DNA from 2 places in the Gilliamella apicola genome. Region 2 is predicted to be linked to the other one. Evidence: riboswitches for the same ligand, from Rfam matches in the RefSeq annotation. Region 2 holds a riboswitch; the other holds the start of a gene.
What was found. A riboswitch is a leader RNA that binds a small molecule or an ion and turns the genes downstream of it on or off. The one in region 2 is predicted to bind thiamine pyrophosphate.
Positions count from the first base shown of each region.

Region 1: another riboswitch for thiamine pyrophosphate. It lies ahead of thiM (hydroxyethylthiazole kinase); the one in region 2 lies ahead of thiB (thiamine ABC transporter substrate binding subunit).

Region 1 covers NZ_CP007445.1:2,363,110-2,374,367, reverse strand. Annotated here, with positions in the region: gene GAPWK_RS10655 (hypothetical protein) at 544-789, shown strand; gene GAPWK_RS10650 (heavy-metal-associated domain-containing protein) at 1,246-1,449, shown strand; gene GAPWK_RS10645 (STY0301 family protein) at 2,228-2,713, shown strand; gene GAPWK_RS10640 (STY0301 family protein) at 2,854-3,306, shown strand; gene thiD (bifunctional hydroxymethylpyrimidine kinase/phosphomethylpyrimidine kinase) at 3,631-4,425, opposite strand; gene thiE (thiamine phosphate synthase) at 4,437-5,084, opposite strand; gene thiM (hydroxyethylthiazole kinase) at 5,094-5,882, opposite strand; TPP riboswitch at 5,941-6,043, opposite strand; gene trkA (Trk system potassium transporter TrkA) at 6,080-7,441, opposite strand; gene trpS (tryptophan--tRNA ligase) at 7,610-8,605, opposite strand; gene GAPWK_RS10610 (phosphoglycolate phosphatase) at 8,644-9,339, opposite strand; gene rpe (ribulose-phosphate 3-epimerase) at 9,332-10,009, opposite strand; gene GAPWK_RS10600 (Dam family site-specific DNA-(adenine-N6)-methyltransferase) at 10,049-10,870, opposite strand; gene GAPWK_RS10595 (SPOR domain-containing protein) at 10,923-11,258, opposite strand, start outside.
Region 2 covers NZ_CP007445.1:1,916,287-1,927,544, forward strand. Annotated here, with positions in the region: gene GAPWK_RS08640 (glucose PTS transporter subunit IIA) at 1-960, shown strand, start outside; gene GAPWK_RS08645 (6-phospho-beta-glucosidase) at 976-2,412, shown strand; gene dinB (DNA polymerase IV) at 2,488-3,543, opposite strand; gene cptA (phosphoethanolamine transferase CptA) at 3,629-5,335, opposite strand; gene thiQ (thiamine ABC transporter ATP-binding protein ThiQ) at 5,463-6,182, opposite strand; gene thiP (thiamine/thiamine pyrophosphate ABC transporter permease) at 6,169-7,737, opposite strand; gene thiB (thiamine ABC transporter substrate binding subunit) at 7,771-8,778, opposite strand; TPP riboswitch at 8,819-8,926, opposite strand; gene GAPWK_RS08675 (hypothetical protein) at 9,193-9,402, opposite strand; gene GAPWK_RS08680 (DUF6708 domain-containing protein) at 9,445-10,260, opposite strand.

The DNA.
Region 1 (11,258 bases), 450 kb from region 2:
TCCTTAATACATTTGTTAATCATTGTGCTAAAGAATTAACTCAAGAGAAAGTCAAAAATTAAAGAATATATTGAAATATCTTATATTATGAACAAAAAATAGAGGAAGCAAAAAAAGACCAACTGGGTCTTTGTCTAATTAATTTTCATGGTTAGAACCAGATTAGAGAGAATGTTTTTAGTGTAATATTCATATATTTGGTGATAAAATAGACAATAAACAGTTTTTAATTTAAGCAACTTCATTAGATCCCTTTTTTTATCTGGCTTTTTGGAATAGTTATCTAGAGCTTATGGCGCTATTGAAGTTATATTTACCGATAATTTTTTTAAGTTATTTTCTTTCATTTTGATCTGATAAGTAAGTCAAACACAATTACTGTTTTATTTTGAAGCAATATAAATAAGTATTAATTAGTATTTTGATAATTACTAAACCTGCTACGCAAAGCTTTATATCCACTATTACTGTAAGAGTCGTAAATTTCGTTAGATAAGAATTAATTGACAATAAAATTAATAATTTGATGAAGGAGAAAGTAAGATGAAGAAGTATAGAAAATATTTAGCATTATTGTTTGTATGTATAGCGATACCTTTACTGTTGTTTTTGATTATTTTAATTACAAGTTTAATATCTTCAATTTTGCTTTATTTTAAAACAAATCAATTTGTAATTAACACTGAAGATATATATATAGCCTGCAAAATAGCGCCTTTAGGTATTCCAATCGGGATCGGTCTTTGGTATTTAGAATGCCGTCGTTTAGGAATTAAGATGTTTGGCTAATAATTAAGATCCCAGCCTAAAAACTGGGATTTTTTATATTTGCGATTCACTTACTAAGTTCATCGATAATCTAGCTGGCTTGAATGAACTATGACAAGCCTAGTAGATAAAATAAAGTGGCATGATTCACAACAAATACAGCAATATTTGGCATTACCATCGTTTATTACATATAGGGTAGATATGACAATATATTTAAAGAAATTAGTCAGATGGCTTTGTGGAATTTTACGATCTAGTATTAGACCATTATTTATTTCGATTATGATGATCAGTTATTTAATGAAACAGTGTATTTAATTGAGTGATTTTAAAAATATTCCAAACTATTTTTTTTATCAGTTTATTGGCGTAATATAGTCGTTACGCCTTACTTAGCTAGCAAACTTATTTAGCGTATACCTTAATTTTGCTAAGTGAGTAATTGAATTATTAAATAACTAAAAGGGGTTAATGATGAAATTAATAGTCGATAATATGAGTTGCCAACATTGTGTTAATACCATCACCAAAGCAATCAATGCTATCGATCCTAAAGCGAAAGTAACTGTAGATCTTACTAAGCATGAAGTTGATATAGAAGGCGGTACAATCTCACAAGAAGCAACAATTGCAGCAATTAATGACGCTGGATTTGAATTTGTGGGTATTTCATATTAGAAATTAATAATATCTACTTTGGTATTAATAAATTTAGGCGATTAAGTTGAAAAATCGCCTTTTTTATATCACAGAATAATTTAAGAAACGTTAAAGAAAATTCTTTAAAAATATTTAATAAATTACATTTATTTTTGTAAAAATTATTCAGGAGTCTATATCGTCACAAATGTATAGGTGACTTAAATTCAACTCTTATTTATGATAAATCTAAAAAGAGTAGCGGACTTGTTATAAGTGATAACAATAGGAAAAAATTAAATATTTTTCTAATAAAAACTTAAACTCGCCGATAATTACAATACAAGTTATAAAAATCATGATGATCAAAATAGTACAAAAATCTAAACCTAAAAATCAATAAAACGTATATAAATAGCGTTTATCAAAAAATAACTGAATATTTTGACTTAACTTGGATAAGTTGATTTTTTTCGACTCCCTAGAACGATATAAACATTCTTTGTTAAATAACTGGTAATGAAAATATCTTGGATAAACTACTTCTAATTAATATGATGCATTACCTTAAAAAATAATAATTATGTTTTATAAGGTAATAACTTATTATCAATTTATAATGAAACGATATAGACTCCTGAATAATTTTTACAAATGTGACAGTTTTTACTGAAACGTATGCGTTATCTGAAACTTTTTAACAAATTTGTCTTATACAAAATTTCTTATTCTATTTAAAATATTAATTCATCTTGATTTTTGTTATGGTGTTGGCATAATCATTTAAATAATAGCTGATTTTAAAAGGATTTATAGGATGAATAAAAAAAAGTTATGCATTACTGTAGTTTCAATGGCTTGGTTGTCTGCCGTTTTTGCTGTGAATGCTTATCAGATTGAATGTCCAAAAGAACTCAAAGTCAAAGAATCTGTCGAAAATCTTCCAGATGGCTGGGAAGTTGTTGAGAGTGAAGATAGTACTTTGTATGAGCCTTCCGACATATCCGTCTATTACGATAAACCAGTTAAAATGCTCTTACAAAAACCCCAAGAAACTTTAATCGGTCGTAAAAATTGGGGTAGTCAGTACGAGCTTACCTGGCTGGTAAGTCCACCTTTTGATGACGTGCCATTTTATGCCGACTGTAGTTATGATGGAACTTTTATCCAATTGATAAAAAAAATTGATCGTTCGGTGAATGTTTGTAAGGGCTTTTATTCTGAGGATAAATACGGCAAAGTAGAAAATAATATTGTTTCACTTGACTGTACCAATAATGAAACAAACAATACAAATAATTAGGTTGGAAATTTATTATCAAATTTCTTAAAAAATTAATTATAACTATCTAATATTGTTGTGTAATTGGTGTAATTATTTGCAATATTAATTGTTTTTCCTATTTATTAATAGCAAAGACAATATTTAGAGGAAAATAGAATATGAAAGGAAAAAGATTATACAGTACGATGATAGCCATTGCTTGTTTAGCTAGCGTTTTTAGTGTGAATGCGTATCAGATTGATTGTCCAAAAGAGATGTCATTTAAAATAAAATTTGAAGAAATACCAGAAGGATGGGAAATTTCTGAAGATAAAACTTATACTTCATCTTTTTCTACTTTGGGTCTTTTTCATGATAAACCTGCTCTTAAAGCTTCACTGGTACCGGCAAAAGGCACAATTGATGGTCAACAACAGAAATTAATATGGGAAGTGAATCATGTTAAAGATACCGTTCCTTATTATGTTGTTTGTCAATATGGGAGCGGAGTTGCAATCACCAAAAAGATAGATCTTTCAATGAAGAGTTGCTGGGCTGTCTATTCAGAAGATAAAGATGGCAAACAAGGCGCGCTTCACTGTAGTGTGAATGAAGCTAAGAATCTGCATTAGTTTTTTTGATGTTCCAATCTTCAATACAAAATCATATTTGAACAAAAGGGCAGATCAAAGCCCTTTAAATCACAATTCGTATTTTTAAGAATTTTTCTTAAAGATAGGGTGCTTTTGAATCATGTTAGATGTAATCACGGTTTTAATTCTTATATTTTTCATGGTTTTTAGTCATTGGATATTAAAAAGAAAACCGATTCTGTTTATTAATTGAAATTCAGATAATATTAAATATTTATACCGAGCAAGTGTGAGGTTATGTTTAAAAAACGTATTAACCATTTTTTCGGCACACTTGTTTCAGTATTTATTAAAAAATTTAATCTACCACCATCGATAAAAGTGGTGCGTTGGACCAATTCCATTACCAATCTTTAAATCATCTGCATGAGTAATTGCGCCTTGCAAGTAATCTTTCGCTTGATGTATGGCATCTTCTAAACAATGTTTAGGCAACAGTGCCGCAATTGCTGCCGATAATGTGCAGCCCGTACCATGAGTATTTTTAGTTTGGATTCGTGGTGATACTATTCTAATCGTTTGCATTGGAGTTATTAAATAATCAGGGCTTTCTTGACTTGGTAAATGGCCACCTTTCATTAATACTGCTTTACAACCTAACTTCAATAACTCATGACCTTGTAGTTGCATTTGATCTTCATCCTTTGCTTCCTCACAATCTAGTAAAGTTGCTGCTTCTGGAATATTAGGTGTTATTACCGTTGCTAAAGGTAATAATAGTTCACGAATTGCGCTAACTGCCTCAGGTTTTAACAGCGAATGTCCTCCCTTAGCAATCATTACCGTGTCTAGCACAATGTTGGCAATAGGATTATTGTTTAGCAGATGATAAACAGTAGTTACAATCTCTTTATTCATTAGCATTCCTATTTTTACGCTATCAATTTTTATATCGTGATACAGCGTATTAAATTGTTCAGCCACAAATGTAGGATCGATTGCCAATACGCTATCAACTCCTTGGGTACTTTGTGCGGTAAGAGCTGTGATTACTGACATTCCATATGCTCCGAGAGCTGAAAAGGCTTTTAAATCTGCTTGGATACCTGCACCACCACTTGGATCAGAACCGGCAATGGTTAAAGCAACAGTTGTCATAGTATTACCTCTTATTTATTTTTAGCTTGTTGTACTTTTTCAAGTAACGATAGCGTGGCTTGTTGAATATTTTTTTGACCACAAATTGCCGAAACAACAGCAATTCCCTCAATACCGCTTTGCAATATTGCGGTAGCATTATTGATATTAATACCACCTATTGCTACAGCAGGGCACTGTTTTAGCCTAACTAATTGGGTTAATTGTGGCATACCCATTGCCGGTGCAGCATCTTGTTTTGTTGTGGTAGGATAAATTGGACCAATTCCAATATAATCGACAAGTTGCCATGAGACTTCATCAAGTTGTTGGCGATTAGCAACCGAAAATCCTAACCATTTGTTATTGCCAATTAATTTGCGAGTAACATCGACAGGTAAATCGCTTTGCCCAATATGGACACCATCAGCATCAATTGCTAGTGCAATATCAACATGATCGTTAATAAATAAAGGAACGTGCGTATCGCTTAACGCTTCTTTTAATGCTAATGCAGCGTAATACCAATTTTTACCAGAAAATTCATGTTCTGATCTTAATTGGACTGCGGTTACTCCGTTAGCAACTGCGATTTTAGTGGTTTCTACCATGCCATTAATACCACCACATAAAATTGGATCTAAAACTAAATAGAGACTTAAGTCGAGTCGTTTATTCATCTGATTTCCTTATATATGTGATGGGTTAAATAGTGAAAGCTGATCTATCAGTGATACAGCGTAAGTGCCTAATCCTTGTTGTTTGTTGCCAAGTTCTCCAGCTTTTTTCATCATAAAACAGGCTGATGCTGTAGCAAGTAAGGTATTGGTTGAACCAGCAATAAAAGCTGCAACCATGGCTGATAGCGAGCAGCCAGTACCAGTAATTTTAGTTAATGCTATATCCCCGCCTGTGATGCTGTAAGTTTGTTTACCGTCAGTAATATAATCAACATCTCCAGTAATGCTAACGATGGTTTGATGTTTTTGTGCAAGCTGTTTAGCCGCATTTAAGGCTGATTCAGTAGAATCTTGACCATCAGGACCTTTGGATGATGAGTTATCACCATTTAAGGCTAATATTTCTGAAGCATTACCACGAATAACGGTAGGTTTAAAACTAATTAATTGATGCACAATCTCGGTACGATAAGCAAGTGCTGGTCCTACTGCGACCGGATCGAGTACCCATTGTATGTGATTTTTTTGGGCACTGGCAGCTGCTAATAACATGCTTTCTGCGCTATTGCTATCAAGGGTGCCAACATTGATTAGTAAACTATTGGCAATTTTTACAAATGAGGCAACTTCTTGCTTAGCAATGACCATTGCTGGTGATGCGCCAATTGCTAATAATACATTCGCTGTAAAATTTTGAACCACATCATTAGTAATACAGTGTACTAATGGATGATGTTGTTTTACATGATCGATAAAAGGTCTTACTTGGGATATTTGCAGGGCTTGAGTGGCAGACATATTCTTTCCTTACAACAATTTATAAAGTTAACTAAGGGAAGAGTGTGCCAATTGAGGATTTTCAAGGCTTAGACTTCCCTACGCTGGTATAATCCAGATCAGGTTCAACGGGTAAAATCTCAGTTTTTTGTAAGCAACAAAAAACACCCCGAGTCAAAAGAGCTTTTATTATGGACTGACTAATGATTTAACACAAGTTATTGTAATAATTTTTCTATATCAGTTATGTCACGTCGGTCAGGTAAGAAGATGATGAGATGATCATTACTTTCGATGGTTAAATCTGTATTAACGATAATCACATCTTCGCCACGGACTACCGCACCAATGGTAGCACCAGAAGGTAATTTTAAGCCGTTGATATTTTTACCCACCAATTTGGAATTTTCTTTATTCCCATGAGCAACCACTTCGACAATTTCAGATTCGCCCTGTCTTAAAGAGACAACTTTAACAACTCCTGTTTGTCTTACATGGCTTAATAGCTCTGAAATAGTGGCATGTTGTGGTGAAATAGCAATATCAATAACGCTATCATTAATCAGTTCAAGGTAGGCTTGCTTTTGAATTAAAACAATAACTTTTTTAGCGCCCATTCTTTTAGCTAACATTGATGACATTATATTAGATTCATCGTCACTTGTTACAGCAATAAACAGATCCGTAAGTTCAACTTGTTCTTGTGATAGCAGTTCTTGATCTGACGATTCACCATGTAAAACAGTGGTATTAACTAGTTGTTCAGCAATTAACTCGGCACGTTCAGCATTACGTTCAATTAATTTAACTTGATAGTCATTCTCTAAACGTTTAGCTAAAGCAATCGCGATGCCACCGCCACCACTAATTATAATTCGTTTATAAGGTTTTTCTAACCGCTGTAATTCACTTGTAACTGCTTTGATATTGCTAGGCGGGGTAATGAAATAAACCATATCACCCGCTTCAATGAGGGTGGAGCCTAATGGACGAATAAAGCGATTTTTTCGATATATTGCAACAACTCTCGCTTCAACATGTGGTAGGTGTTCTTTCAGTTCAGACAACTCACTTCCGACTAAGGCACCACCATAGTAGGCTGTCACAGCAACTAAACATACACGATTATCGTAAAAAGAGGCAAACTGTAATGAGCCTGGATATTGTACTAACTGACTTACGTGATTGGTGATCAGATTTTCTGGGGCAATAATATGATCGATATTAATGCAATCTTTATTGAAAAATGGATATTTCTCGTCGTTATATTCTGGTGCACGAATGCGTGCGACTTTTTGCGGAATATTGAACATAACGTGACCTATTTGACAGGCCATCATATTAACTTCGTCCGAATTTGTGACGGCAACCAACATATCAGCCGATTCAGCACCTGCACTTTCTAATACTTGCGGGTAAGATGATTTGCCACAAATGACTTGTAAATCAAAACGTTCTTGTAAAGATTGCAATTTGTCGTGATCTTCATCGACCACAGTAACATCGTTTTGTTTTTCGGTAACAAGGTATTCAGCTAAAGCACTGCCTGTTTGTCCGGCACCAAGAATAATAATCTTCATAACTAACCCATATATTTAGATGGCTTTAATCGTTACTCACAAAATTCGTTGATTAAAGCCAATCTATACTATTTTTTGTGATAGTTAGTGATTTTAAGTTATAACTATCAGTTTGTGGTTTAGCAGTTAATGGTTTATTGTTTATAAAAAACAGTTTATTAAAATTGTTTATACAAAACCAATTGCATCATAAACCTTTTTCAAGGTTGGTTCGGCTTTTGAACGTGCTTTTTCAGCACCTTCTTGCATGATTGAATGTAAGTAATTTTCATCATCACGATATTGGTGATATTTAGCTTGTAACTCTGTTAGCATATCAATCACTTGCGTTGCCACTTCGGTTTTAAGATGTCCGTACATCTTGCCTTCAAACTCTTTTTCAAGTTCAGCAATCGGTTTACCTGTAATACCTGTTAATATATCGAGTAGGTTTGATACGCCAGTTTTATTTTTTAAATCATAACGTACAACTGGTGGTTCGTCAGAATCGGTCATAGCCCGTTTGATTTTCTTTTCCACATCTTTAGGATTTTCGAGTAAACCAATCACATTATTGCGGTTTTCATCTGATTTAGACATTTTTTTTGTTGGATCTTGTAATGACATCACTCGTGCACCAACTTTAGCGATAAACGGTTCAGGCACAGTGAAAATATCGCCATAAAGTGCATTAAAACGCATAGCAATATCGCGCGATAATTCAAGATGTTGTTTTTGATCATCTCCAACTGGTACCAAATTGGCTTGATATAATAAAATATCGGCAGCCATTAGAACAGGATAATCAAATAGACCTGCATTGATGTTTTCAGCATGGCGAGCTGATTTGTCCTTAAACTGTGTCATTCGACTAAGTTCACCAAAATAGGTGTAACAGTTTAATGCCCAACCCAGTTCAGCATGAGCGGGCACATGGGATTGTACAAAAATAGTGCTTTGCTTTGGATCGATACCGCAAGCTAAATATAAAGCTAATGTATCAAGAGTCGCTTTGCGCAATTTTTGTGGATCTTGACGTACAGTAATTGCGTGCTGATTGACGATACAATAAACGCAATCATATTCGTTTTGCAACGCTACCCAGTTTTTTAAAGCCCCTAAATAGTTGCCAAGTGTTAGTTCGCCTGATGGCTGAGCGCCACTAAATACAATCGGTTTACTCATAATTTATTCCTAATTTGGTTATTTTTTATCTTTGCTCATTATTTTTTAGCTTCAGCTTTGGGCTGAGGTAATAAGGTTAATATATCTTTAAAATCATCAAATAAAAAATCGGGATTGCTTGTTGCAATCGAGATGCCATAATTATATCCATAGGTTAGTGCAACCGTCGGGCATTTGGCATTTTGCGCGGCAGTAATATCGTTTTTAGAATCTCCTACAAACAATAATTGATCGCTAAATAAACCAAAGGTTGCCATAACTTGGTATAACGGCGCTGGATGAGGTTTTAATTTAATAACATCACCACCACCAAGCACTAAAGAAAAATACTCTTTTATGCCAAGCGATGATAATAGGGCTGGCAAGAATTGGGCTGGCTTATTGGTCACGAGTGCTAGTGGATATTGATTCTCATGCAATGTTTTTAAGGTTTCTTTTACATGTGGAAACAGCTTGGTTTCTGCGTCCATGACTTTATCATAATGTTTATTAAATAGAGCTTTAGCTTGAGCAAGTTGTTCTGCAGATGGAATCACATTAATCGCTTTGAAAACACGCTCTAACATTACATCAATACCATTGCCAACAAAGTTTTTTATTTGTTCATTTGTTATTGTGTCGAGATTTAAATCTGCAAGCATGTTTTGTGCAGCAAGTGCAAGTCCTGGCACACTATCAACCAGTGTACCATCTAAATCAAAGGCGATTGCTTGAATATCTTGTAATTTATGCATGTGTTACTCCTGCTAACTGTTGGCGCATAGCGTCAATTACCGCTTTGTAATCTGGTTCACCAAAAATAGCCGAGCCTGCTACAAACATATCGGCCCCAGCTTTGGCAATTTCGGCAATGTTATCAACTTTTACTCCTCCATCGACTTCTAAACGAATATCTCGTCCTGAATCAATAATGCGTTTTTTGGTTTGTTGTAATTTTTTAAAGGTGGATGGAATAAAAGATTGTCCGCCAAAACCAGGATTAACGCTCATTAATAAAATAATGTCAATTTTATCAATTATATAATTTAAACAATCTAAAGAGGTGGCTGGATTAAGTACAATACCAGCACTACAACCATGATCTTTAATTAACTGTATCGAGCGATCCAAATGGATGGTTGCTTCTGGATGAATAGAAATATTAGTGGCCCCCGCTTTAGCGAAAGAAGTAATTAATTCTTCGACCGGTGAAGCCATTAAATGTACATCAATGGGTGCTGTGATCCCATAGTCACGTAACGCTTTACAAAACATTGAACCCATGGTTAGATTAGGTACAAAATGATTATCCATTACATCAAAATGGATAACATCGGCACCTGCATCAAGTACTTTTTGAGTATCTTCACCAAGACGAGCAAAATCAGCGGATAATATGGATGGAGCAATAATAAATTCTTTCATAAACTACCTCTAAATAATCATCTTTACATATAAGCCTACTCATGACTTTTTATATAAAGCTAGAATTTCATCAATCTTTTTTCTACTTCCACCCGCACAACTGATTGAGCGACGCATTTCAGCTCGATAAAGATGACTTGCCTTATTATATAGCGTCATGGTGTAATCAGTATAATGGTTAGACACCAGTACGGGTATATTTTTTTTGTATGCCACTTTTTCCGCTAATTTAGACAAATTTTCGTGCTCTTCAAAGCCAAAAATATTGGAATAATAAGAGGTAAATCCTCCTGATTTATTAGGTGGAATATAAGGTGGATCACAATATATCACCGAATTTTGTTCAGCCTTTTTCATGACTTCGTGATAAGGAGCACAAATAAACTCTGCCTTTTGCGCTTTTTCAGCAAAAAAGTAGAGCTCTTTTTCGGGAAAATAGACTGTTTTATATCGACCAAAGGGTACATTGAATTTTCCATTGCTATTATAACGACATAAACCGTTATAACCATGTCGATTAAAATAGACAAAGAGTAACGATCTTAAATACTGATCGTTGCTACCATTAAATACGTCTCTAAGTTGGTAAAATGCCTCAGGCTGATTATTTTGCTCATTAAATAATAGTCTAAGATCATTAATAAATTGATCAGGGTTTGTTTTTAGTAGTTTAAATAGTGCAATTAAATCATGATTGATATCAGCTAAAATATAACTTTTGTAATCGGTATTTAAAAAAACAGAACCTGCGCCAACAAAAGGTTCAATTAATTGCTCCCCTTCTGGTAGATATTGCTTAATGGTGTCTACAAGCGCATATTTTCCTCCGGCCCATTTTAAAAAGGCTCGTTGCTTCTTCAACGGTTGCTCCTATTTTTTCGTTGCTAGTAGGATAAATGGACGATATCCTTTATTAATTTACTATTTTTTCTTTATTAACTGCTGCTCCCGATTTAACCCATGGTTTGTCTTTTTGGAGAGCAGGTGGTAGTGATTTGATTGCTTTATGAGCCTCATCAAGTGATGAATAATTACCTTTAACTAAAATAAACCATTTACCATTGCTGTATTGAGTTTCATAAATCTGGTAATCCGTTATTTTATTTTGTGTAACAAATTTTTTTAAGCCCTCAGCCGACCTAGATGCAGTAATTTGAATCACATAATGATCATCTTCTATCCTAAATTTTTTTATTAAGCTATTGTTGTCATCGTTTAGATTAGCTACCTTTTTAGTTGGTTTTTTTTC
Region 2 (11,258 bases):
CCAGTCATTATTGAGAATATCAATCAATATGGACAAGACTCTTTCCAAGCTTATCAAACCATCGCAGTTATTGGTCAAGTTGGCGCCGCATTAGGTTTTTATATAAAAACTCGAAGCAAGGACATGAAAGGGGTATCTTTATCGGCTTTTGTTACAGGTCTATTTGGTATCACTGAGCCCGCTATCTATGGTGTAAACTTACGCTTCAAAAGACCATTTATTTATGGTTGTATTTGTGGTGCACTTGGCGGCATTGCAGCAGGATTTTTCACACCTTATTATTATACCTATGCAGCATTACCGGGTCCTTTGACTATTGTCAATGCGATTAGTGCAGACCATCCTGGATCATTTATCGGTGTCTTAATTGGTTCAGCAATTGCGTTATTTGGGCCGGTTATTCTTATCCAAATTTTTGGCACAAATGAAACTCAACAAAGTAATGCTACTACAGAGAATGAAGCATCTAATATAGAAAACGATACACCTAAAATTGTAATTGGTGAGATCGATGTGACTAGCCCGATGATCGGTAAAGCATTACCATTAAGTGAAGTACCTGACCCTGCTTTTTCGCAAAAACTTATGGGTGAAGGTATTGCCATTGAACCAACTGATAATAACGTTTATGCTCCTTATGATGGCGAAGTAACCGCTGTGTTTGAAGCATCAAAACACGCTATTGGTTTAGTTTTAGATAATGGTGTTGAATTATTAATTCACGTAGGTATTGATACAGTTAATTTAACCAACAATGAATTTCAATACCACGTTAAGTTGAATCAAAAAGTGAAAAAAGGTGATCGACTGATTAGCTTTGATCCTCAAGCAATTAAACAAGCAGGTTACCCATTAATTACTCCAATTATTATTGTAAATACTGATCAATACCAAGTAATTACATTAACAGAAAAAACTGAAGTAAATCTTGATGATAACATTTTTGAAATAAAGCAATAACAAGGAACCAAAAAAATGACTAAAAAACCATTTTTATGGGGCGGTGCATTAGCCGCTCATCAATTCGAAGGCGGTTGGAATGAAGGCGGAAAAGGGCCGAGCGTAGTTGATGTTATGACAGCGGGCGCGCATGGCGTTGCAAGACAAATTACTCAAGAAATTGAAGCAGATAAATTTTATCCAAACCAAACTGCCATCGATTTTTATCATCATTATAAAGAAGACATAAAGCTGTTTGCTGAATTAGGTTTAAAATGCTTACGTACATCCATTGCTTGGACTCGTATTTTTCCAAAAGGTGATGAATTAGAGCCAAATGAAGAAGGTCTACGTTTTTATGACAACGTGTTCGATGAGTTAATTGCCAATGGTATTGAACCGGTTATTACTTTATCCCATTTTGAGATGCCATTACACATTGCTCGTCATTACGGTGGCTTTAGAAACCGTAAAACAGTTGAATTTTTTGAACGTTTTGCAACAGCGTGTTTTGAACGTTATAAAAACAAAGTGAAGTATTGGATGACGTTTAACGAAATTAATAACCAAATGGATACCAGTAATCCGATCTTTTTCTGGACTAATTCAGGTGTGCAGGTTCAACCGGGCGAAAATCCACAAGAAGTACTTTATCAAGTGGCACATTACGAACTATTAGCCAGTGCCAAAGCGGTAATTGCTGGTAAAAAAATCAATCCTAACTTTGAAATTGGTTGTATGATTTCTCATGTGCCGATTTATCCATATTCTTGTAATCCAGAAGATATGATGGCATCTGAAATTGCTATGCATCAACGCTTCTTCTTCCCTGATGTGCATGTTCGCGGTTATTATCCATCTTATGCCTTAAAAGAGTTTGAACGAGAAGGTTATAAGCTTGATATCACCGATGAAGATTTAGCAATTTTAAAACAAGGTACCGTTGATTACATCGGCTTTAGTTATTACATGTCAACTGTTGTTAAAGCTGATGCTAAAAATGATAATCGTGACAACATCGTCAATGGTGCTTTACCTAATGCCGTTGAAAATCCATACATAAAAAGTAGTGATTGGGGCTGGCCAATTGATCCTGAAGGCTTACGTTATACCCTTAATCGTTTATATGATCGCTATCAATTACCACTATTTATTGTGGAAAATGGTTTTGGCGCTATAGATGAATTAGAAAACGGTAATAAAGTTCATGATAAACCACGTATCGAATATCTTGGCGCACACATTAAAGCAATGTTAAAAGCTATAGATTATGATGGGGTTGATATCATAGGTTATACCGCATGGGGTATTATTGATGTAGTATCCTTTACAACTGGTGAAATGAAAAAACGTTATGGTGTGATTTATGTAGACCGTGATAATGAAGGTAACGGAACCATGAAACGTTATAAGAAAGATTCATTTGATTGGTATAAGCAAGTCATTGACAGTAACGGTGCTAATTTAAAATAACGCAAACACGCAAATTGTAATTTGGAGAGGATGCTGTGGCATTGCACGCATCCTCTTTTTTATCTATAAAAATGATTAAAAATTAAAGGGCAACTGCTTATCAAGCTGGGGATCAATTAAAGTAACATGAAAACCAATTAAACGCACACCACGACCATTTCGACGTTCTTGCCAAACTTTGTAGGCTTGTTCAATCAAATCCTGCTTATCAAGTTTAGACCAAATATGTTCTTGCGTAGTAAGCTGGAAATCATCAAATTTAAACTTAACTCCTTGCCGAGCAATCGACAAATCAGAACGAACTTTACTCAACCGAATTTTGAGCTCTTCAAATAATGGATCAAACTGTAATAAACACTCATCCCAAGAGTGAATGTCGTTAACTAACGTGCGCTCTACCCCTACCGATTTACGTTGTCTATCATTGCAGACCTCACGGTCATCAATGCCTTGACATCTTTCATATAAGACTCGACCGAATTTACCAAATTGGTTAAGTAATTTACTTACATCATAATTAACAACATCCTTACAGGTAATTAGCCCTAATTCAGTTAATTTTTTTTCGGTTACTTTACCCACACCAGGAATTTTTTTAAGCGGTAATTGAGCAATAAAGCTTGCAACAGCATCAGGAGTGATTACATATTGCCCATTAGGTTTATTCATATCCGAAGCTATTTTAGCTAAAAATTTAAGTGGAGCTACGCCAGCTGAAGCGGTCAATTCGAGTTCTTTATATATCGCCTGGCGGATATCTTGAGCAATTAAAGTGGCAGAACCATGACAAAGTTTACAATCGGTTACATCTAAATAAGCTTCATCCAATGACAAAGTTTCAATGGCTTTAGTATAGCGCTGAAATATTTGATGAATTTGATTAGAAACTTCTTTATAAACAGCGTGACGACTTGGGATGACTTTAAGATTTGGGCATAATTTTAATGCTTGTGACATAGACATCGCACTATGTACGCCATATTGACGAGCTAAATAATTTGCAGTAGCAACAACACCGCGTTTGCGAGGGTCACCCCCTACTGCTATCGGTAAATTACGATAACGCGGGTTATCCCTCATTTCAACTGCGGCATAAAAACAATCCATATCAACATGAATAATTTTTCGCATAGATAACTGTTTCACTGCATTTAAAACATAACTGTATAAATATACAATAACATACCTTAAATGCTAGTGTAAACAGTCTTGGGTGTTACTTTTTTAATTTATCAAAATCAACCAAGCCATTTTTATTGTAAGGATCACCAATCCAGCGTTTTCCCTCATAATAATTGGGATTTACCAAACTTTTTTCTGGCACATATAAGTTATAACTCAGTCCAGCTAAATCAGACCAAGTATGAATCAAATCCTGAGTACTAAATTTTCGATTTACATATGCTTGATAATGGTTAGGGTGAGATGCAATCCAACGTGGTGATTGCCATAACATAAATGGCACAGTATACATGGTACGTGTTGGCGCCTTTTCATTACGCCCTAAAATATCATGTGGTGGAGTTTCATAAACATCTTCGCCATGATCGGAAAAATATAACATAAAACCATTTGCATGACTGTTTTTAAATAGATTGAATAACGTGGTTGTCACAAAATCATTATAACTTATTGCATTATCATAAGAATTATATTCATCCACGTCTTCATCTTGAATGTTAAATGGGATACTTGCATTATCTTTAAATCGATCATGTTCCCCATCTTTTGGATAACGAAACTCATATTTCATATGTGTACCGAGCAGATGAATAATGATAAATTTCTTTTCTTCTGGTTCAGCAAGCACTTTCATAAACGGTTCAAAGACTGATTCATCATATTGCCTTGAACTTTGATTACGATCGTTATTCATATAAAACTGTTCATCTGCTTGCTTAGAAAACATCGTTAGCATAGTATTTCGCTCAGTCATCGTTTGCTGATTAGTTATCCAATAAGTTTTATATCCCGCCTGTTTCATTAAATGAATTAGCGAAGGTTGAGTAAGGTAAAGGTCAGGATGTTGTTCATCTGCAAAAGTTAAAGCTTGTTGTAAAACCTCTATGGTATAAGGCCTTGATGACACAACATCATTAAACACGATAAATTCAGGATTATCCTTTTTAAATTGCTCGATTTGTGGCGTTGTATTACGTGAATATCCATAAATACTCATTCGATTACGGGTAGTTGATTCACCTATAATTAACACCAGTGTTCTGGGGATATTACCATTGGTATCTTTTAAATTTTCAACTGGAGGCAAAGCATTCAAATGATGCATTATATCTTCCATATTAGAAAGTTGAGAGCGATAAGCGATATAACTATTAATCAGTTGCCAAGGTATAGTCGTTTCCATTCGAGTTAATAGATGTGTTGTTGCTTTTTGCAAGGATGATTTTTTGATTGTGACACTAATAAACAGTGGCATAATCGCATAAATGGCAATTAATAATGACGCAACCCATTTGGTTGTGTTTTTAACATAAACTGGACTTACTTTGCGCCACAGATAAATACCAATCAAACAATAAATAACAACTAAAGCCATTAATTTAAAACTGAAATACTGTTGAATAAACTCATTTGATTCAGTCAAATTCGACTCAGCCATGACAAAAAATACACTTTGAGAAAATTCCTGACGATAAATTATAAAATAACTTATTGAAATCAATGACAGGCTTCCCACAATCAAACCATAGACAGTGACAATTTTTCGAGTCTGATTCGGAAATATTAAAACTGGGATCAGCCAAATTAAACTATAAATGATTGAATCACGTAAGCCTATCGCATTGGCGTGTCCAGAAATAAAGATATAAAGTTGTAACCCAATTGAAAAATAAGTAAAAAATAAAATAACAAAGATAAGCGCCGACCAACTAAACTTTCTGTTTTCTTTTACATTTGTCATGAAGATTTATTCGATATCATAGGTTATAGATGTGTATAAATTACACAAACTAGATTAATAAAACCTTAAGTAATAATAATTTTATATTTGAATGTGAATTAGCAGATTAATCGCTCAATTTTATCTTTTAGATAAAATCGTTTTTATTTAATGGTAAACCTAATAATTGAGCAATAATCTTATTTTCTGGTTCATGAAGTTGCCAAGGAGGATTGTTAAAGATGATATTTCCATTATCAACAACTAAACAGCGTGAAAAGTTATCTAAAGACTCGTCTAGATAATGCGAAACCATAAGTAACGTTAAATCAAATTCATCACAGATATGATTAACCAGTGCTAACATTTCAAACCGTAAAGCTTGGTCTAATGCCGAAAATGGTTCATCCAATAATAAAATCGGACGATGTTGAATTAAACAGCGAGCCAAAGCAACCCGTTGACGCTGTCCACCTGAAAGTTGATTGGGATAGCGTTCATTAAAGCCCGATAAACCAACTTTAGCCAACATATCGGCGATATTTTGCTTCTCAAAAGTCGTTAGTTTTAATGACGGTTTAATGCCTAAAGCAATATTTTGCTCAACGGTTAGATGATCGAATAAATTATTGTTTTGAAACAACATCGAAACTGGGCGCTTACCCGGTAAAGTTTGAGTCATATTTTGATTATTAAGGATGATTTGCCCAGAACTTGGAAAAATAAATCCTGCGATCAAGCTTAATAAAGTACTTTTACCCGCACCACTCGGCCCCACAATGACCACTTTTTCTTGGGCAGCAATTTGCATATTAAAATGCATCTTAAAATCATCATATTGATAATTAATTTGATTAAGTTCGATCATAATCCATCACAATTAATAAACTAAAAGATAAGATTAACAAAAATGCAGCCGTCACGGCGCTCTCTTGATAATGATAATGCGCTATTTGTTGATACAAATAATAAGGTAATGTGGTAACGGCTTGCCCGCCAAACAACGCAATAATACCAAAATCACCCATTGACAATAATGCCGAAAAGACTAAGCTCAACGTAAGAAGTTTTTTTAATGATTTATATTCAATTAGATAAAAATGCCTTATACCTGCAATGTTTAAAGATTGACATAATTGCCAATACCGTGATGTAACATCAAACATTGGTACTTCAAGATTTTTTAAAATAAATGGTAAGGCCATTAGACCATTACAAAGCATCATTAACCCACAAACAAACACTGCATTATCAGCATATTGAAATAACAAAATAAACAATCCTGATGCAAGTACCATGCTTGGAATAGTTAATATTAATGAACCCACTAACATTAAACGATTGCTCCATTGTTGCTGATTGCTAATCAATAGACGGCTATTAGTCCAAAGTATTAATAAAGCAAGTAATATAGCCACCATAGCTGAACCAAAGGCAATTATTAATGAATAGATAACAGCTTGCTGAAAAGCCCAATTTAACTGCGACCAATGAAAATAACCAATACCTTCAATCAATAACGTAACCATTGGCAACAAAATATACATTGCGCCCAAAATCACAATAACAGCACTAACCAAACTAATAGTCACCGTATTTGGTAAACGATATTGGTAGCGAATATACTGCGCACTAAGATTGTGGTAATGATTTATTTTTCGTAGTACCCAAACAAAACTCATACAGCAAATAAGCTGTATGATTGCTAACATGACGGCTTGCATCAAATCAAAATCGCGAATCGATTGGTAAATAGCTACTTCAATAGTGGTATATTTTGGTCCTCCACCCAATGCTAAAACAATGGCAAAACTGGTAAAGCAAAGCATAAAGATCAGTCCTGACATAGGTAAAAGTTGCCGACGCAATAATGGCCATTCTACTAGTTTAAAATAAGTAAAATGAGAAAAATTGAGCTGTGCTGCCAGTTGCTTTTGCTCAACAGGAACACTATTTAACGTTTGATAAAAAAGACCACTCGCATAAGGAAAATTCAAAAACACATGAGCCAATAAAATTCCAACTAGTCCATAAATTGAAGTTGAAAAAGATAAACCTAAATAGGCAAAACAAGTAGCGAATAAACCCTGTTGACCATAAACAAATAATAACCCGGTTACAACAACCAATGTTGGAAGTATAAACGTTACAGGCATAATCCGTATCAGAAAGCTTTTTCCAAAAAAATTGATCATAGATAATGCTTTAGCCATAGCAACGGCCAAAAATATCGACAAAAACGTCGATAATATCGCTTGCAAGAAAGTGATCCAAATAATGTGCAATAAATAATTATCAACATAGAGCGTTAAATTATCGGACTTTATGGCTGTATAGCAAAGCGCAAACAATGCAGTTCCTAAAACTGCTATTATCAAACTAGCAGCGCTGATACCCGGCAGTAACGTTTTAAAATTCAACATTGCTTTTTATAAAAAAATTAACAATCTCTTTAATTACTGACTAATGGCTGATTGCCATTCACGTATCCAAGCTTTTTGATTATAAACCACTTTATCTGCATCAAATTCAAGCGCTTTACTGACTTTATTAATCTGATCAAACGCAGCAGGTAATGGCGTATTTATAATAGGATACATAACATTTTTTTCAGCAAATTGGCGTTGTACCTCTGGTGTTAATAGATATTGTAAAAAGCGACGTGCTAATTGTGGTTGTTGACTATATTTGGTGATACCTGCTATTTCAACTTGACGATAATGCCCCTCATCAAAAATAGCGGCATTATAACGATAATCTTGATCATTAATTATATGTGCAACTGGCGAAGTGCTGTAACTAAGCACAAAATCAGCTTCACCTTTTAAAAACATACCGTATGCTTCACTCCAACCTTTAGTAACCGTTACGGTATTTTTAGCAATTTTTTGCCATGCAGAAATCGCATCCTTACCATAAATATTTTTTACCCAAAATAGTAATCCTAATCCTGGAGTACTGGTTCTAGGATCTTGATAAATAATTTTCCAATTGGCTTTATTGTCAACTAATTCATGCAATGAGTGAGGAGGATTATCTATTTTTTCTTTATTATAGATAAAAGCAAAATAACCGAAATCATACGGCATAAATTCATCATCCCACCAATCGGTATTAAGATTGTTAGGTTTGGTTATTTGATGAGGTGCCATGATATTAGCCTGTTTAGCTTGACCTAAAAGATTATTGTCTAAACCTAAAATAACATCAGCATTGGTTTTGTTACCCTCAAGGCGAAGACGATTTAAAATCGACACACCATCACCTAACGTTACAATATCAAGTTGGCAATCACATTGCGCTTCAAAGCCCTGTTTAATTGCTTCACCTGGCCCCCATTCTGAAATAAAAGAGCTGTAAGTATAAATCGTCAGAGTAGGTTTTTCATGAATATTAGCATTAGCTGAAGTTGCTACACAGAATACAAAGAATAAAAAAGACAGTAAAAATTTATTACAAAACATTTTGCCTCCAAAAAAGCGAATAAAAGACAAAAGGTTTGAGCAGACACGATAACTCAAATCCCTCCGCTGGCATGACCCAGTTCAGGTTCGACGAGTTGCATTAGTAAACCTAACACTCTCAGCCCATAAGGCACCCCGTTGAGAACGACATTAGTTTAGTAGTTAGATGGAAAATTGTAAATAAAGAAAGTGGTGAGTTTTTTCTAAGCATCATTTTCAAATAAAAAATCATCAAAAAATTTATTATCTTTAGTTAAATTTAAATTATATCAAAAGATTATTATAAAACTTTAAAAAATCGCTATGTTTAAATATATAAATAGTGATTTTTGTAAAAAATATTCAGGAGTCTATATCATTTCATTTATATTTAATTGAATTTATAATAGAATTAATATAAGTAACAAGACGTTATTATTTACTTTTATCTTCAAAATTATCATTCAGTTCGGTATCAATCACCGTAATATAATCTAGTATAGGTGGCGCTTCGCGGTAAAAGGTGACCCATTTAACGCCATCCGGGTCTTTTTGCCGATATTCTTCGGTTGTCGTGTCAAAATAAAAATCTGGATCGGATGTGGATTTATTATTTATAAAAACTTCAAAAAATTCCTTTTCCATGTCGACCGTTTCCGGGGCGGGATAGCCCAGTTAAGTTGGCTATTATGGCTTAATATTATATTTTTGTTTAATTGCAGCTAACTCCTCGAGTGATGTAGCATTAAAAGCTTCTACCATCCATTCTGGCCAGCCTTCACCGTCTATTATATCTGTTTTGAATTTTGCCTCTTCATCTGTTTTATATTTGCCGCTATCTATATCTATTGATTTATAAAACACCATAAAACTATTGACCCAATTCCAGATAAGTATTCTGCCTGAAGCGGCGTTCTGAGGATCTAACATAACATGATCAATAACCTGATTTGTACCTGATTGACATACCATTAATAACGTTGCAGGTGCCATACCTCGTAATAAATTATGGTTAACTACACCATGCATATCATTCCAATCATACTCTTGTATACGACGTTTTTTGGGTTGTAAAAATACTTTAGGGTTGTGTAATACTTTGAAGTTAAAAAAATAATTTTCATTAACATACACTTTACCTGTCTTACGATTGAATATAATAGGATTACCCATGCTCGAAAATACATACTTGTAAAGTTCAGGAATCACTAAATATAAAGCAATACAATCAATAATCAAAATAACTATACAAACTATTGTTTCTTTACTTAAACCAGAATCAAACATCATAATAACCATAACAAAAAATATAAAACTTGACAGAATAGTTGTTAAAATATTATGAAAGTTACATGAGGATTGGACATCATCCTCAAGACGAATAAAGGCACAGTAGTTATCATTGGCATAAATTAATTGATGAACATGCTCTGACATTCTATAAGGTTTTTTATCTAGGTCACTTAACCAACCTAAGAGCTGAGGGCGGTATTTTGATGGCATTATTACTTTCCTTGTTTGTTATTCATCATGATTTTTTACTGTCTCGGTTAATCACCAATGGTGATTTTTTTACAATATGTCTTATCAATGTAGATATTGATTTGATAACTTCTTAACAGATCGCATAATAACTATCCATGTTATCCTTTTGTTATAAATAATAATTACTAAAAATACTATATTACTGTTCTCAATAATTCTTTAGTTTTATTTTTTGGCGATTAGAATAATTTATTATTAACAAAAAATGCTCTTAATTAGTTATTAACAAACCGCAAACTAAAAAACAGTTATTAAACACTCTGTTTTAAGCAACTTAAATTTTTATAAATTTAAATTAGATAGATAATTAACCAATATCATTAATTTAACACAATCAAAAACTTTATTGCCTTAACATTAGCAAAGAATTAATTAAATTTGAATTTTAAAGATTTATTTTATGTATTTTATATAAAGAATTACATCAAGTAATAATACCTAATATAGGATTTTTTATAAAATTCACATTTATTGTTTAAATAAATCCAATTTATTAATCAAACTTTTGCTTTGCTTTTCGAATTACTTACAATTGCTGGCAATTTTTTAACTAAATAACCGCCTAAATGCTCTGTAAATTATATGTATATTGAATGTTAACCATTTAGCTATCGATTTCAATATTTTGAAATTTATTTAACGAATTCTTATCAGATCAAATTTGACAAAATATCTCTAAAAATTCTATCATTTAAACACTTTCTCCTTATATGCGTCATCCCTTGCATACATCCTCTGGTGTTTTATCATCGGGGGAATTTTTTTTTCTTACCCTCTTAATTTTTTGAAGTTTCTATTTTGATTTTATTTACTAGCAACTTGTTACTTTACAATAATTTTTATCTGTTTGTATGATTTTTCTTAACTACACTTTAAATATTAATAATTAAAATAAAATGCACTCTTGGTGATATCATTACAAAACTAATTATAAAATTAAAATCAATGTTCTAAAA